DNA from 2 places in the Pseudomonas sp. Os17 genome. Region 1 is predicted to be linked to the other one. Evidence: predicted binding sites of a transcription regulator. Region 1 holds the regulator's gene; the other holds the start of a gene.
What was found. The regulator FliA, encoded in region 1, starts transcription of late flagellar genes. The targets are predictions, from matches to a motif close to CTAAAGTTTNNNNNNNNNNNGCCGNTAA.
Positions count from the first base shown of each region.

Region 2: POS17_RS23810 (flagellar protein MotY) is a predicted target of FliA. The motif match lies at 2,197-2,224, and genes of this name have one in related genera.

Region 1 is NZ_AP014627.1:1,854,155-1,860,025, forward strand. It holds gene fleN (flagellar synthesis regulator FleN) at 1-574, shown strand, start outside; gene fliA (RNA polymerase sigma factor FliA) at 571-1,311, shown strand; gene POS17_RS08350 (chemotaxis response regulator CheY) at 1,477-1,848, shown strand; gene POS17_RS08355 (protein phosphatase CheZ) at 1,879-2,667, shown strand; gene POS17_RS08360 (chemotaxis protein CheA) at 2,680-4,953, shown strand; gene POS17_RS08365 (protein-glutamate methylesterase/protein-glutamine glutaminase) at 5,001-5,871, shown strand, end outside.
Region 2 is NZ_AP014627.1:5,419,678-5,425,548, forward strand. It holds gene POS17_RS23805 (argininosuccinate synthase) at 1-1,089, opposite strand, end outside; gene POS17_RS23810 (flagellar protein MotY) at 1,219-2,133, opposite strand; gene pyrC (dihydroorotase) at 2,291-3,337, shown strand; gene rnt (ribonuclease T) at 3,334-4,005, shown strand; gene POS17_RS23825 (peroxiredoxin) at 4,083-4,685, opposite strand; gene POS17_RS23830 (bacterioferritin-associated ferredoxin) at 5,008-5,226, shown strand; gene bfr (bacterioferritin) at 5,439-5,871, shown strand, end outside.

The DNA.
Region 1 (5,871 bases):
CGTCCCGGCCGCCTCCGGTACCCAAAGCATGGTGCACCTGAGTCCCGCCCAGCATGCCGGCCTGATCCAGGCCTTCAGCGACATCGGCGACAACCTCGATGTGCTGGTGATCGATACCGCTGCGGGTATTGGTGACTCGGTAGTCAGTTTTGTACGCGCGGCCCAGGAAGTGTTGCTGGTGGTCTGCGACGAACCGACTTCGATCACCGATGCCTATGCGCTGATCAAGTTGCTCAACCGCGACTACGGCATGAACCGTTTCCGGGTCCTGGCCAACATGGCCCAAAGTCCTCAGGAAGGGCGCAACCTGTTTGCAAAATTGACCAAGGTCACGGATCGCTTTCTGGACGTAGCCTTACAATACGTCGGCGCAGTTCCCTACGACGAAAGCGTGCGCAAGGCCGTGCAAAAGCAGCGTGCGGTCTATGAAGCCTTTCCTCGTTCGAAGTGTGCATTGGCGTTCAAGGCCATCGCGCAAAAAGTCGATACCTGGCCGTTGCCGGCGAACCCACGCGGGCATCTGGAGTTTTTTGTCGAGCGCCTAGTGCATCAAACAGCGGGACCGGTGCTATGACTGCCAGCGGCTACAACCTCTACAAGAAGTCGGCACGTGACAGCCAATATGAATTGATCGAGCGCTACGCGCCTCTGGTCAAGCGCATTGCCTATCACTTGCTGGCGCGGTTGCCGGCCAGTGTTCAGGTGGAAGACCTGATTCAGGCCGGAATGATCGGTTTGCTGGAAGTGTCGACCAAGTACGACGCGAGCAAGGGGGCGAGTTTCGAAACCTATGCGGGTATCCGTATCCGCGGGGCGATGCTCGACGAGGTTCGCAAAGGCGACTGGGCACCGCGTTCGGTGCACCGTAATACACGCATGGTCAGCGATGCCATTCGTGCAATTGAAGCTAAAACCGGTCGTGACGCTAAAGATCACGAAGTTGCGGCCGAACTTCAATTGAGTCTCGACGATTATTACGGGATTTTGAACGACACCTTGGGCAGCCGTCTGTTCAGTTTCGACGACCTGTTGCAGGACGGCGAACATGAAGGGCTGCATGAGGATGGCGCCAGTGCTCATCTCGAGCCGTCACGGGACCTGGAGGATGAACGCTTCCAGGCTGCCTTGGCGGATGCGATTGCCAATTTGCCGGAGCGCGAGCGACTGGTGTTGGCGCTGTACTACGACGAAGAACTGAATCTCAAGGAAATCGGTGAGGTCCTGGGGGTCAGCGAATCGCGGGTCAGCCAGTTACACAGCCAGTGCGCGGCCCGTTTGCGGGGGCGTTTGGGGGAGTGGCGAGCGCGCTGACAGGCAGTGTGGGGACACTGCGATCGGGACCGGTAAGGCAAGCGCTGCGCCGGTCTTGCAGTATGTGCTCCATGCAGTCGTTGTGTGTTATGCCGAATTGATTGAATGGCGCGTTCAGGTGCTGGATGCGTTTAAGACTGCTTGGAGGTCGAATTGGACAAGAACATGAAAATCCTCATCGTTGATGACTTTTCAACGATGCGGCGGATCATAAAAAACCTGTTGCGTGATCTGGGTTTCACCAACACGGTCGAGGCCGACGATGGCACTACCGCCATTCCGGTACTCAACAGCGGGAGCATCGACTTTCTGGTAACGGACTGGAACATGCCGGGCATGACCGGGATCGACCTGCTGCGCCACGTGCGTGCCGATGAAAAGCTCAAGCACCTGCCGGTGTTGATGGTGACTGCGGAAGCCAAGCGCGAGCAGATCATCGAAGCTGCCCAGGCCGGCGTTAACGGCTATGTAGTCAAACCATTCACGGCTCAGGCGTTGAAAGAGAAGATCGAAAAGATCTTCGAACGCATCGGTTGATGTACGTAGCCATTCCGCCACGGGGGAGCTATGGAGCATAACGAATCTTCACTGGGCGACTTTGAGTCGACCCTGAAAAAACATGCGCTGGAACTGGTCGAAAGCCTGGAAAAGGGCAAGTTCGGCGAAGCTGTGCAATTGATCCATGAGCTCAATCAGACCCGTGACCGCGGCCTGTATCAGGAAGTGGGCAAGCTCACCCGCGAGTTGCATAGCGCGATCGTCAATTTCCAGATTGACCCGCACATGCCGCAAGCCGAGGAAGTTTCACAGATCACGGATGCCACTGAGCGCCTGTCCTATGTGGTCCGGCTCACGGAAGCCGCCGCCAACCGCACCATGGACCTGGTAGAGAGCAGCACCCCGCTGGTCAATGGCCTGAGCACTGAAGCCCAGGCCCTGAGCGCAGATTGGGGACGCTTCATGCGGCGCGAGGTCGGTGCTGAAGAGTTTCGCGAACTGGCGCGCCGGGTCGACAGTTTCCTGACGCGCAGCGAGCAGGAAACCCGCACCGTTTCCGGCCACCTTAACGACATTCTGCTGGCGCAGGATTACCAGGACCTGACCGGTCAGGTGATCAAGCGTGTGACCCAGTTGGTCACTGAAGTCGAAAGCAATCTGCTCAAACTTGTCTTGATGGCCAGCCAGGTCGATCGCTTCGCCGGTATCGAACATGACCGTGAATCGATCCTCGCGGAAAAAGATCCGCAAAAACATCTCGCCAAGGGTGAAGGTCCGCAGATTCATGCCGATAAACGGGAAGACGTTATGTCCGGTCAGGACGATGTAGACGATTTGCTTTCCAGCCTTGGATTCTAGGAGCACCCATTAATGAGCTTCGGCGCCGATGAAGAGATCCTTCAGGATTTCCTGGTTGAGGCCGGCGAGATTCTAGAGCAACTGTCCGAACAACTGGTCGAGCTGGAAAGCCGACCGGACGATGCGGACCTGCTCAATGCAATTTTTCGCGGTTTTCACACTGTTAAAGGGGGCGCCGGCTTCCTCCAGCTCAATGAGCTGGTGGAGTGCTGCCACATCGCCGAGAACGTCTTCGACATCCTGCGCAAGGGTGAGCGACGGGTCGATTCGGAGCTGATGGACGTGGTGCTCGAGGCGCTGGACGCGGTGAACGGCATGTTCAGCCAGGTCCGTGAGCGCACCGAAATCACTGCTGCGACACCGGAACTGCTGGCCGCGTTGGCGCGTCTGGCCGAGCCTGCCGGTGCCGAACCTGCAGCGCCGGCGGTCGAAGAAGTGGCCGAAGTCGCTGCCGAGCCTGAGCCCGAGGCTGAGGCCCCATCAGGGGATATCACCGATAACGAATTCGAACTCTTGCTCGACTCGCTGAATGCCGCCAAGGCCGACGCCGAGGCTGCGCCTGCTGCCGCACCGGTGGCCGAGGGCGAGCCTGCCAGCGATGAGATCACCGATGCCGAGTTCGAGTCCCTGCTGGACCAGCTGCATGGCAAGGGGCAGTTCGCTCCCGATGCCGTAGCTCCCGCAGCGCCTGCTGCTGCCGCTGGTGCTGCCGCGGCTGGCGACGAAATCACCGATGACGAATTTGAAGCCCTGTTGGACCAGTTGCATGGCAAGGGCAACTTTGCCGTGGACGCACTGGAGTCAGCAGTGGCCGCGGTGCCTGCCGCGCAGGCGCCCAGCGCCGCAGCAGCCGGTAGCGACCTGATCACCGATCACGAATTCGAATCCCTGCTGGATGAGCTGCACGGCAAGGGCAAGTTCTCTGAGGCCCCGGGTGCGGCGAAACCTGCAGCGGCAGTTGCCCCTGCTCCGGCTGCAGCAACCAGCGCCGCCGTCGCCAAACCCGTGGCCAAGAAGCCCGAAGCCAAGGCCGAAGCGCCGAAACCGGCTGCGGCTGCAGCGCCGGCACCGGCTCGTGCCGCAGCGGCGCCGCCAGCGGAAAAACCGGCCAGCGAAGCGGAAACCACGGTGCGGGTCGATACCGCGCGCCTGGACGAAATCATGAACATGGTCGGCGAGCTGGTGCTGGTGCGTAACCGTCTGGTGCGCCTGGGCCTGAACAGTGGCGACGAAGCCATGTCCAAGGCGGTGTCGAACCTGGACGTGGTGACTGCCGACCTGCAGACCGCGGTGATGAAGACCCGCATGCAGCCGATCAAGAAGGTGTTCGGGCGCTTCCCGCGTCTGGTTCGCGACCTGGCCCGGCAGCTCAAGAAAGAGATCAACCTGGAACTGGTGGGGGAAGAAACCGACCTCGACAAGAACCTGGTAGAGGCCCTGGCCGACCCGCTGGTGCACTTGGTGCGCAACGCGGTGGACCACGGCATCGAATCGCCGGAAGAGCGCGAAGCCTCGGGCAAGGCCCGTGGCGGCAAAGTGGTGCTGGCGGCGGAGCAGGAAGGTGACCACATCCTCCTGTCGATTTCCGACGACGGCAAGGGCATGGACCCCAACGTTCTGCGAGCCATTGCCGTCAAGCGCGGCGTGATGGACAAGGACGCCGCCGACCGCCTGAGCGACACCGAGTGCTACAACCTGATCTTCGCCCCGGGCTTCTCCACCAAGACCGAGATCTCCGACGTCTCCGGCCGGGGCGTGGGCATGGACGTGGTGAAGACCAAGATTTCCCAGCTCAATGGCTCGATCAACATCTACTCGACCAAGGGCCAGGGTTCGAAGATCGTCATCAAGGTGCCGTTGACCCTGGCGATCATGCCGACCCTGATGGTGATGCTGGGCAACCAGGCGTTCGCCTTCCCGCTGGTCAACGTCAACGAAATCTTCCACCTCGACCTGTCCCGCACCAATGTGGTGGACGGCCAGGAAGTGGTGATCGTGCGTGACAAGGCATTGCCCCTGTTCTACCTCAAGCGCTGGCTGGTCAGTTCCGCCGCTCATGAAGAGCAGCGTGAAGGCCACGTAGTGATCCTTTCGGTGGGCACCCAGCGGATCGGCTTTGTCGTCGATCAGTTGGTGGGCCAGGAAGAAGTGGTCATCAAGCCCTTGGGCAAAATGCTTCAGGGAACCCCAGGCATGTCCGGCGCCACCATTACCGGTGACGGCCGCATCGCTCTGATTCTCGATGTTCCGAGCATGCTCAAGCGTTACGCCGCACGGCGTATTTGATTCGGCGGGGAGGGGCGGTTGGCCTCGCCCCACCTAACGGAGTGTTTATGGCAGTCAAAGTCCTGGTGGTGGACGATTCGGGTTTTTTCCGCCGCCGCGTCTCGGAAATTCTTTCAGCGGATTCGAATATCCAGGTCGTCGGTACGGCGACCAACGGTAAAGAGGCGATCGATCAGGCCCTGGCGCTCAAGCCGGACGTGATCACCATGGACTACGAGATGCCGATGATGGATGGCATCACCGCAGTACGGCATATCATGCAGCGCTGCCCGACGCCGGTCCTGATGTTCTCTTCCCTGACCCATGAAGGCGCTCGAGTGACCCTCGATGCGCTGGATGCCGGGGCCGTGGATTTCCTGCCGAAGAATTTCGAAGACATCTCGCGCAATCCCGAGAAGGTCAAGCAACTGCTGTGCGAGAAAGTCCACAGCATCTCGCGCAGCAATCGTCGTTTCAGCAGCTACAGCGCTCCGGCGCCGCAACCGGCTGCACCGGCTCCGACTCCGTCGAGCTTCGGCGGTGCGCGCCCGGCGCCAGCACCGGCTCCGGTCCGCGCTCCGGCAGCGGCTCCAGGTCCGGCATCGCCGGCGCCCAAGCGCAAGGCCTACAAGCTGGTGGCGATCGGTACGTCCACCGGTGGCCCGGTGGCCCTGCAGCGGGTCCTGACCCAGCTGCCGGCCAACTTCCCGGCCCCCATCGTGCTGATCCAGCACATGCCGGCGGCCTTCACCAAGGCCTTCGCCGAGCGTCTGGACAAGCTCTGCCGCATCAGCGTCAAGGAAGCCGAGGATGGCGACATCCTGCGTCCAGGCTTGGCGCTGCTGGCGCCGGGCGGCAAGCAGATGATGATCGACGGTCGTGGCGCGGTGAAGATTCTTCCTGGCGATGAGCGTCTGAACTACAAGCCGTGCGTGGACA
Region 2 (5,871 bases), 3.3 Mb from region 1:
CAGCGACTCATCGGACTTGCGACCGGTCACGATCACGTTGCCCTTGTACAGCTTCAGGCGCACTACACCGTTCACGTGGGCCTGGGAGGCGTCGATCATCTGTTGCAGCATCAGACGCTCAGGACTCCACCAGTAGCCGGTGTAGATCAGGCTGGCGTACTTGGGCATCAACTCGTCTTTGAGGTGAGCCACTTCGCGGTCCAGGGTGATGGACTCGATGGCGCGGTGAGCACGCAGCATGATGGTGCCGCCCGGGGTCTCGTAGCAGCCACGGGACTTCATGCCGACGTAACGGTTCTCGACGATGTCCAGACGACCGATGCCGTGCTCGCCACCAATGCGGTTCAGGGTCGCCAGCACGGTAGCCGGGGTCATTTCCACGCCGTCGATGGCGACGATGTCACCGTTGCGGTAGGTCAGTTCCAGGTACTGCGGGGTATCAGGAGCCTTCTCCGGGGAGACGGTCCAGCGCCACATGTCTTCTTCGTGCTCGGTCCAGGTGTCTTCCAGCACGCCGCCTTCATAGGAGATGTGCAGCAGGTTGGCGTCCATCGAGTACGGCGACTTCTTCTTGCCGTGACGCTCGATTGGAATACCGTGCTTCTCGGCGTAGTCCATCAGCTTCTCGCGGGACAGCAGGTCCCACTCGCGCCAAGGAGCGATCACTTTCACGCCTGGCTTGAGGGCATAGGCACCCAGCTCGAAACGCACCTGGTCATTGCCCTTGCCGGTAGCACCATGGGAAATGGCGTCGGCGCCGGTTTCGTTGGCGATCTCGATCAGACGCTTGGCGATCAACGGACGAGCGATGGAAGTACCCAGCAGGTACTCGCCTTCGTAGACGGTGTTGGCGCGGAACATCGGGAAAACGAAATCGCGCACGAACTCTTCGCGCAGATCGTCGATGTAGATCTCTTTGACGCCCATGGCTTGCGCCTTGGCGCGGGCCGGCTCGACCTCTTCGCCTTGGCCCAGGTCAGCAGTGAAAGTCACTACTTCACAGTTGTAAGTATCCTGCAGCCACTTGAGGATCACCGAAGTGTCCAGGCCGCCCGAATACGCCAGAACGACCTTGTTAACGTCCGCCATGCCATCACTCCACGGGGTTGTACGGAAAGCCGCCAAGTCTACCGATCCACGCGGATAATTTACAGAGGCGCGACAGCTTATGACGACCAAGCGACAGATTATGTCGAGCGCGCGACGATGACAGCCGTATCAGGAGGTCGCAGCAGCGCTGGAGCCAGAGGCCGCCTGGGGCGCTGGAGCCGGCTTTTCGGTGGGCGCAACCCGCTCCAGATGCACATTGACCCGACGGTTCTTCGCCCGGTTGGCGGCATTGGTGTTGGGCGCCAGGGGGTAACGCTCGCCATGGAAGCGCACCACGATCTGGTTTTCCGCCAGGCCGTTGGCCTTGAAGAACTCCATCACCGCCAGTGCACGACGACGGGACAGGTCACGGTTGGTCAAGCGATTGCCGCTGTTGTCCGAGTGGCCATCCAGTTCGACGTGGTTGACCGTCGGGTCGGCCTTGATGAAGTCCACCATCACCTGCAGCTTGGCCTTGGCCCGGGCATCGAGTTCGATCCCCCCTCCCGGAAAACCGATCTCGCCCTGCTTCACCTGCTCGTAGTTCATCGGCAGCAGCTTGGCCATGCAGCTTTGATAGTCGCCATACGCCTTGCTGAACTTCACCGGCAACAGGCGCACTTCGGACACTCCGCCTTCACGGGAATAATTGCGCACCACGGGGCTGCGCCCCTCCAGCAGCCCGATGATCAGGCGCCCGGCCTGCATCTGGTTGCTGTTGATCAGCACCCCGTCGGTACCGGCCTTGACCGCCCCGAGGTTGATGTCGCCACGTCCCGGCTGCCAGGGCGCCGCTGCCGCAAGCAGAGTCGCCGAGCCCCCCGCCTGCATCGGGTTGAAGCTCTTGAGACGAAAGATCGCCTGCTCGCCGGCGCGGCGAACGAATTCGCCGGAACCGAAATCGGTTACCGGTTGGATCAGGCGGCACTCGAATTTGTCGCCTTCGACCGTCCACTCAATGCTCTCCAGACGAGTCTGGAAAGTGAGAGCCATCGCGGGCAGGCTGGCAAACACACTGAGCAAGGCTAGATAACGCTGGCGCACGGGAGGCTCCACTGACGTGTACAACAGAAAAATCGACAGGCGTTAATACGCCATACCTTCGGGATATCGGTTGCTCGTCGCAAAACTTGATAGCGAGTGCCTGGAAGAGTCTTTTCCGGTAGCATTCCCACCGAGTTTTACCCGCCTGGAACCTCCCATGTCCGACCGCCTGACCCTGCTGCGTCCCGACGACTGGCATATTCATCTTCGCGATGGTGCCGTGTTGCCCAATACAGTCGCAGATGTCGCGCGCACCTTTGGCCGCGCCATCATCATGCCCAACCTGGTACCTCCGGTGCGCAACGCCGTGGAAGCCGACGCCTATCGCCAGCGTATTCTAGCTGCGCGCCCGGCCGGCAGCCGCTTCGAGCCGCTGATGGTGCTTTACCTGACCGACCGCACCCAGCCGGACGAGATCCGCGCGGCCAAGGCCTGTGGCTTCGTGCACGCCGCCAAGCTGTATCCGGCCGGTGCGACCACCAATTCGGATTCGGGCGTGACCAGCATCGACAAGATCTTCCCGGTGCTCGAAACCATGGCCGAAGTCGGCCTGCCGCTGCTGATCCACGGTGAGGTGACCCGCGGCGAGGTCGATGTCTTCGACCGCGAGAAAATCTTCATCGACGAACACATGCGTCGCGTGGTCGAGCGCTTCCCCAGCCTGAAAGTGGTGTTCGAGCACATCACCACCGGTGAAGCCGTGCAGTTCGTCAAGGAGGCTTCGGCCAACGTCGGCGCCACCATCACCGCGCACCACCTGTTGTACAACCGCAATCACATGCTGGTGGGCGGTATTCGTCCGCACTTCTATTGCCTGCCGATCCTCAAGCGCAACACCCACCAGGAAGCCCTGCTGGATGCGGCCACCAGCGGCAGCGAAAAGTTCTTCCTCGGCACCGACTCCGCGCCCCACGCCCAGCATGCCAAGGAAGCCGCTTGCGGTTGTGCCGGCTGCTACAGCGCCTACGCCGCAATCGAGCTGTATGCCGAAGCGTTCGAACAGCGCAATGCCCTGGACCAGCTGGAAGCCTTTGCCAGCCTCAACGGTCCGCGCTTCTACGGCCTGCCGGCCAACACCGATCGCATCACCCTGGTTCGTGAAGAATGGACCGCACCCGCCAGCCTGCCGTTCGGCGAGCTGACTGTCATTCCGCTGCGCGCCGGTGAAAAACTGCGCTGGCGCCTGCTGGAGGATCACTCGTGAGTGACGACCATTTCGACGACGAACAAGACGGCAACAGCGGCGCCCCCCGCCATCCAATGGCGGCACGCTTTCGCGGTTACCTGCCGGTAGTCGTCGACGTAGAAACCGGTGGCTTCAACTCAGCCACCGACGCCCTGCTGGAGATTGCCGCTACCACCATCGGCATGGACGAAAAGGGCTTCGTGTTCCCCGAACACACCTATTTCTTCCGCGTCGAGCCTTTTGAAGGCGCCAACATTGAAGCCGCGGCGCTGGAGTTCACCGGGATCAAGCTCGACCATCCCCTGCGCATGGCCGTCAGCGAAGAAACCGCTCTCACGGATATTTTCCGTGGTGTGCGCAAGGCGCTGAAAGCCAACGGCTGCAAACGCGCGATCCTGGTGGGCCACAACAGCAGCTTCGACCTGGGCTTCCTCAACGCCGCCGTGGCGCGCCTGGACATGAAGCGCAACCCGTTCCACCCGTTCTCCAGCTTCGACACCGCCACCCTGGCTGGCCTGGCTTACGGCCAGACCGTTTTGGCCAAGGCCTGCCAGAGCGCCGGCATCGACTTCGACGGTCGCGAGGCCCACTCGGCCCGCTACGACACCGAGAAGACCGCCGAGCTGTTCTGCGGCATCGTCAACCGCTGGAAGCAAATGGGCGGCTGGCAGGACTTCGACGACTGATCGATCCCTGGTCGAGTTGAATCGCCCGCATAAAAAAACCGGCCCTGAGGCCGGTTTTTTTATGCGTGACGCCAGGCTTACAGCTTGCCGGCGTTCTCGCTCAGGTAAGCAGCAACGCCTTCTGGCGAAGCGGTCATGCCCTTGTCGCCTTTCTTCCAGTTGGCAGGGCAGACTTCACCGTGCTCTTCGTGGAATTGCAGAGCGTCGACCAGACGGATCAGCTCTTCCATGTTGCGGCCCAGCGGCAGGTCGTTGACGATCTGCGAACGGACAACACCTTTGTCGTCGATCAGGAACGCGCCACGGAAGGCCACGCCGCCTTCGGACTCGACGTCATAGGCCTTGGCGATGTCGTGTTTCATGTCAGCGGCCATGATGTATTGAACCTGACCGATGCCGCCGGCATTGATCGGGGTGTTACGCCAGGCGTTGTGGGTGAAGTGCGAGTCGATGGAAACAGCGATCACTTCCACGTTGCGCGCCTTGAAGTCGGCCATGCGGTGGTCCAGAGCGATCAGCTCGGACGGGCAAACGAAGGTGAAGTCCAGTGGGTAGAAGAACACCAGGCCGTATTTGCCTTTGATGGCCGAGGACAGGGTGAAGCTGTCGACGATTTCGCCATTGCCGAGAACGGCCGGTACGGTGAAGTCAGGGGCTTGTTTGCCTACGAGTACGCTCATTGGATATCTCCTGGTGTGGACGTAGTAATGAAGAAGGGGATTGGCCTTGAGTCTGCCACGCTGATGCGACAGCTCTGTGACCCGACCCCGCTTCGCAAGGACCGACCATCATACACCGCGTCTTTGAGCTGTCCTTAACGGTTTTTCGTCAGCCCGGCCCACAAAGCGGAAAATGCGAATCATCTGTCACCATCGCTAACAAAACCGTTCGTCACCCCGGGATGAAACGGCCACAAAGGCGGCCGAAACCACTTTGACAATCATTCTCGTTAACATTAAGATCCATCGCAATTGAGCCCTAACCAGCGACGGTTCTCATCCTATGTATGTCTGCCTCTGCACCGGTGTCACCGACGGACAAATTCGCGAAGCGATCTACGAAGGTTGCTGCAGCTACCGTGAAGTGCGCCAGGCCACCGGCGTCGCCAGCCAATGCGGCAAATGCGCATGCCTGGCCAAGCAAGTGGTTCGCGAAACCCTGACCGAATTGCAGAGCAGCCAAGCCGCCATTCCCTACCCAGTGGAATTTAATGTTGCTTGATGTACCGAATAAATAGCCGCATTTGAAACAACCGGACCTAGCGTCCGGTTTTTTTATGTCTGTAATTCAATCGCTTAGGTGCAAAACGCGGAACACAAACATTCTTATTCCGATTAATTTTCATATATTATTCAATAACTTAGGTTTGACAGTAATGTTTGTGCGGCTCAGACTCTGCCCTTATTTCACTAATTAAAGGGCAGGACCCCAACATGAAAGGCGACATTACAGTCATCCAGCATCTCAATAAAATCCTTGCCAATGAACTGGTCGCGATCAATCAGTACTTCCTGCATGCACGCATGTATGAAGACTGGGGCCTGAACAAGCTGGGCAAGCACGAGTACCACGAATCCATCGACGAGATGAAGCATGCGGACAAGCTGATCAAGCGCATCCTCTTCCTCGAAGGCCTGCCCAACGTCCAGGACCTGGGCAAGTTGCACATCGGCGAACACACCAAGGAAATGCTCGAGTGCGACCTGCGCATCGAACGCACCGGCCACGCCGACCTCAAGGCCGCCATCGCTCACTGCGAATCGGTTGGCGACTTCGGCAGCCGTGAACTGCTGGAAGACATTCTGGAATCCGAAGAAGAACACATCGACTGGCTGGAAACCCAACTGGGCCTGATCGACAAAGTGG